2 regions of the Alteromonas sp. RW2A1 genome follow, and region 2 is predicted to be linked to the other one. Evidence: predicted binding sites of a transcription regulator. Region 2 holds the regulator's gene; the other holds the start of a gene.
The links. Region 2 encodes sigma-54, which starts transcription at its own class of promoters, with help from an activator protein. Its sites were predicted from a motif close to GTTGGCACGNNNNTNGNNT; they were not measured.

Region 1: BM528_RS10200 (flagellar assembly protein T N-terminal domain-containing protein) is a predicted target of sigma-54. The motif match lies at 1,238-1,256, and genes of this name have one in related genera.

The regions. Positions count from the first base shown of each region.
Region 1 is NZ_CP018031.1:2,254,551-2,256,959, reverse strand. Features, by position in the region: gene BM528_RS10200 (flagellar assembly protein T N-terminal domain-containing protein) at 1-1,082, opposite strand, end outside; gene BM528_RS10195 (LPP20 family lipoprotein) at 1,469-1,966, shown strand; gene flgN (flagellar export chaperone FlgN) at 2,057-2,409, opposite strand, start outside.
Region 2 is NZ_CP018031.1:837,382-839,790, reverse strand. Features, by position in the region: gene lptB (LPS export ABC transporter ATP-binding protein) at 1-425, shown strand, start outside; gene BM528_RS03770 (RNA polymerase factor sigma-54) at 503-2,002, shown strand; gene hpf (ribosome hibernation promoting factor) at 2,031-2,318, shown strand; gene BM528_RS03760 (PTS sugar transporter subunit IIA) at 2,332-2,409, shown strand, end outside.

The DNA of each region.
Region 1 (2,409 bases), 1.4 Mb from region 2:
AATGTACCGGGGTAGAGCGAGTATTGGAGGAATTTTTTACCCTTGTTGTCCATTATCTCTTTTGCCTGATATAGCATTAGCTCATCATTTTCTTCTATACCATTATCCCTTCCAAGAGAAATAGAAATGATGTCTCCTGCTACATTAATTACCCGTCCGGTCGTTGGCTGACACGCAATCGATTCTTTAATATCTTGAATAGCGTCAAGTAATAAATCTTGAGTTTTTCTGCCGTAAATAGATTGCCAAAAATAATTTGAATGCTCGTCAATTTGCTCAAATCGGTCGAAGGTCCACTCTGCATGTGTATTATACGATTTGGTAAATAATCTTCCGCCGTTGATGCCATCAAAGACTTCTAATGTAATAGCAAAGTATCTATCTACTTTGTCGTCGCTCCATGGGGTGAATACTGAGGCGGGTTGTCTATCAATACTCAAGTCATCGATAGTGCCGATGATAGCGAACTGTGAATTACCATATTGTGCTAGCGAGCGAACATTTTGTTCAGTGTACTCGCTTTTAAATTTCGCAGTATGAGGAGCAATATAGGCAAGCCTGAGGTTATCAGTGGTTTCAGACATAAGTTTGGCAAACTTATTCGTTACAGCCTCATCAAAATGTCTAATATTACCTTCTGTTAGTTGCTGCCTATTTGGGGTTAAAAAGTATGTAGTGGCGAAAAGTTTTTTATCATTACCTGCATTACATGTTCTGGTTGCTGGAAATATATCTGCTCTAATACTGACAGTAAAAATCTCGCCATTGTATCTTTCATCGATAATTTCAATTTGTTCTACTTCGCCATTACTGCGAATTGTCAGTTCTTCGTTTTCTAGAAGCCCATTTGTGAGCTGTTGAACACTATTCACTGATGCTCCGGAGAAAAGCATGGCTTGCTTGAGCGCTTCTTCAATAGCTTCTCGCTTCGCCGCTTCTTTATCGCCATTTAAGATAATTGCCTGACCTTTGGCTTCATACCACATGGCATGCGCCTGCCCATGTAAAAAGGCCACTAGGCAAACGCATGCCACGACCGCATTAAGCAGCATGACATAAACTTTCGATTTGTTACTTAACATGTCGACCTCTTGATATTACTTAGGTGCTAACTCAGAAGCATGTTTAGCTAGAAATTGGCTTTAAAAGAAAGTAAACGTAAAGCGAAATTCAAACTTTGCGCTGAGATACCAGAGCACATGACCTGAGCACATGACCTGAGCACATGACCTGAGCTATGCTAGAACAATGCCATATCTTTACTGAGAAGTGTCTTAATGCAATTAGGTGGAAATATTGGAAGGGGTTTACCAGTGTAAAGATGTTTAGGTACAAATTTTGCTTTTCTTTTTTGTCACATACGTTAAAACGCAAGCTAGGGTGCTAAAGCACTTCACTCTTGTCAGAGTTCTAAAGCAAAACGAGAAGTGGCAACCAAAAGGCAATAGCTAAGACAGGAATATGTGTCATGAAGTTACTAACAGTCCATACATCAACAGTGAGTGCAATAGTGAGAACAATCATCCTATTTATTGGCGTTACTATGGGGCTTACAGGTTGCGGTGTTATTGATAAACATATTGAGTGGGAAAGTGTCGAGCCAAATACGTATCCTGTGCTCACCGCTGTTGGTTATGCGCCCATCGAGTCTCAGCAAGGTAGCAATGCAAATGTAAAGCGACTAATGGCAATGAAGGCGTCAAAACTAGAAGCTTACCGAGAGCTTGCAGAGCAAGTTTATGGCCAGCGTATCGAAGGTTCGCAGTCGCTTTCAAGCTTAGTAGTGAATAGCGAGTCTTTACGAGCTTCTGTAGACGGCGTTATTCGAGGAGCAAAAGTGGTAAAAACCTATCCAGTGGGAGAAGACACTTATGTCACAGAATTGACGCTGGATATGAAAAGGGTTTACGACATCTATTTGACTACAGCAAAACCCCGTAGAGTTAAAAACGTCACTTATTACTGATTGCTAAATCACTTTAAAGACAACATTGCACCATTACGCGCTTAGCTATTTAATTAGTAGCTATGCACCTACTATCTATGCACCTGCTAGCTATGCACTTACTCCTGAACCCAAAGTACCGCCTTTAGGTTTTCCCTTTTTATCATAGGTGAGTGATTCTTTTGCGCGCAATTCCATCATTAAATTACGAAGGTGGGTTAGCCGAAGTTGACCCTGCTCAACGGCTTTTTGATTTACCTGTGTGCGGTACTTGCAGTCATCGAGAAGAGCCTTTGCTTTTTCTGTAAGCACATCATCTTCCTCACTATATGTTTGCCCTTGGTCAATTAAGGCTTCGGCCGCTGAATCTATCTTTTGGATGTCTTCTAACAACTGAGCTTTTTCGTCTAACAAAGCCATGAGGGATTCAGCTTCGCGAGAGCTAATTAACTGTAGCTCTCTTT
Region 2 (2,409 bases):
CTATTTTGCAAACCCGAAAGGATTTGAACTCTCAGCAACAGGAAGAAGAAGCTGACGCACTACTTGATGAATTCAATATCAACCATATACGTAATAGTGTGGGTATGAGCCTTTCCGGTGGAGAACGTCGCAGGGTAGAAATAGCAAGAGCACTTGCGGCTAAACCCGAATTTATTTTGCTCGATGAGCCCTTTGCTGGTGTTGATCCAATATCAGTTAATGATATAAAGAAGATAATACAGCACCTTCGCGACAGAGGAATAGGCATCCTCATCACCGACCACAATGTGAGAGAAACATTGGATGTCTGTGAAAAAGCGTACATTGTGAGTCATGGCGAACTTATTGCGCAAGGAACGGCGGAACAGGTTTTAAGTAATCAAAAAGTAAGGGATGTATACCTAGGCGAACAATTCAGGCTATAGTTATTATATGTAACCTAATTGTCATTTTTCTCAAGCGCTCTGGTACATTCACTGAAGAGCATAAATATAAGACGTAGATGAAACCATCTTTACAGTTAAAATTTAGTCAACAACTAACAATGACTCCCCAGCTGCAGCAAGCTATTAAGCTGCTTCAGCTGTCTACACTCGACCTTCAGCAAGAGATACAGGAGGCGTTAGACTCAAACCCTCTTTTAGAAGTTGAAGAAGGTAGCGACGAGCCTCAAGCTGAAAAAAACAACATCGATAATGATGATAGCGCTGGCGAGGCCACTGCTTCGGCATCTAGCGACACTATCGAATCTGGTGATGCTCTAGAAAAAAACGACCTTCCTGATGAACTGCCCATCGATAGTACGTGGGACGAATATTATTCTGCATCTTCCGCACCTGCCCCCGGCCCATCAAACAACGATGATGACCAAATTTTCCAGGGTGAAACCACAGAAGATATTCAAGCCCATTTATTATGGCAAATGCGTCTCACTCCTTTCTCTGATACCGACAGAGCGATTGCCATTGCCATTATCGACTCTATTGATGAATCGGGTTACCTCACGGCAACGTTAGACGAAATATTAGAAGCCGTTAATTTTGAAGATATTGAAACCGAAAATGTTGAAGAAGAGATAGAGTTAGACGAAGTGGAGTGCGTGCTAAAACGTATTCAAATGTTCGATCCCATTGGCTCTGGTTCGCGCACTCCACAGGAGTGTCTGATGGTTCAACTTCGTCAGTTTGCCGACGATACCCCTTGGTTGGAAGAGGCAAAAAGACTGATAGAGGACTATTCGGATTTGCTTAGCAGCAAAGACTACAGAACCTTAATGCGTAAGAGTCGTTTGAAAGAAGACGAACTTCGCGAGGCAATGCGTTTGCTTCAAACCTTGAATCCTCGCCCAGGTAGTGCTTTAGTTACTAAAGAGCCTGAGTATGTTATCCCCGATGTATCGGTAGCAAAGAAAAACGGTCGCTGGACTGTAGAACTGAATCCAGACAGCTTACCTAAACTGGGTGTAAACCAGCAGTATGCAGCGATGAGTAGAAAAGCGAAAAATAGTAGCGATTCACAGTTCATACGCTCTCATATGCAAGAAGCCAAATGGTTTATAAAAAGCTTAGAGTCGAGAAACGATACATTAATGAAAGTGGCTAACTGTATTGTTCAGCAACAAATGGGATTTTTTGAGCACGGCCCCGAAATGATGAAACCAATGGTTCTCAATGATGTCGCAGAAATGGTAGACATGCATGAATCGACAATTTCACGGGTTACTACTCAAAAATACATGCATACTCCACGAGGAATTTACGAGTTAAAATATTTTTTCTCCAGCCACGTGGCAACGGAATCAGGCGGCGAGTGTTCATCTACCGCTATCCGTGCGTTAATAAAGAAATTGGTTGCAGCAGAAACGCCTAGCAAACCATTAAGCGATAGCAAGATTGCTTTATTGTTGGCAGAGCAAGGCATAAAAGTCGCTCGGCGGACAATAGCAAAATACCGGGAGTCTTTATCGATACCCCCGTCTAACCAACGCAAAAGCCTTATTTAAAGGCGCTATATTAAAAGGAAGACGAAATATGCAAATCAACCTAACTGGTCATCATGTCGAAATCACCGACTCTTTGCGTAATTATGTCGATACGAAGTTCAGCAAACTTGAGCGGCACTTTGATCACATTTCTAATGTCCATGTCATCCTCAACGTAGAAAAAATAAATCAAAAAGCCGAAGCCACTATGCACCTTAGCGGTGCTGAAGTGTTTGCATCCTCAGAAAATACTGATATGTATGCAGCGATTGACAGCATGGTGGATAAGCTCGACCGGCAGGTAATCAAGCATAAGGAAAAACTGAAAAAACATTAATAGATAATTAAGCATGGACATTAAAGCCATCGTAAGCCTGGACCGCACCGAGTGTGCGGTTCAGTGCAATAGTAAGAAACGAATCTTAGAA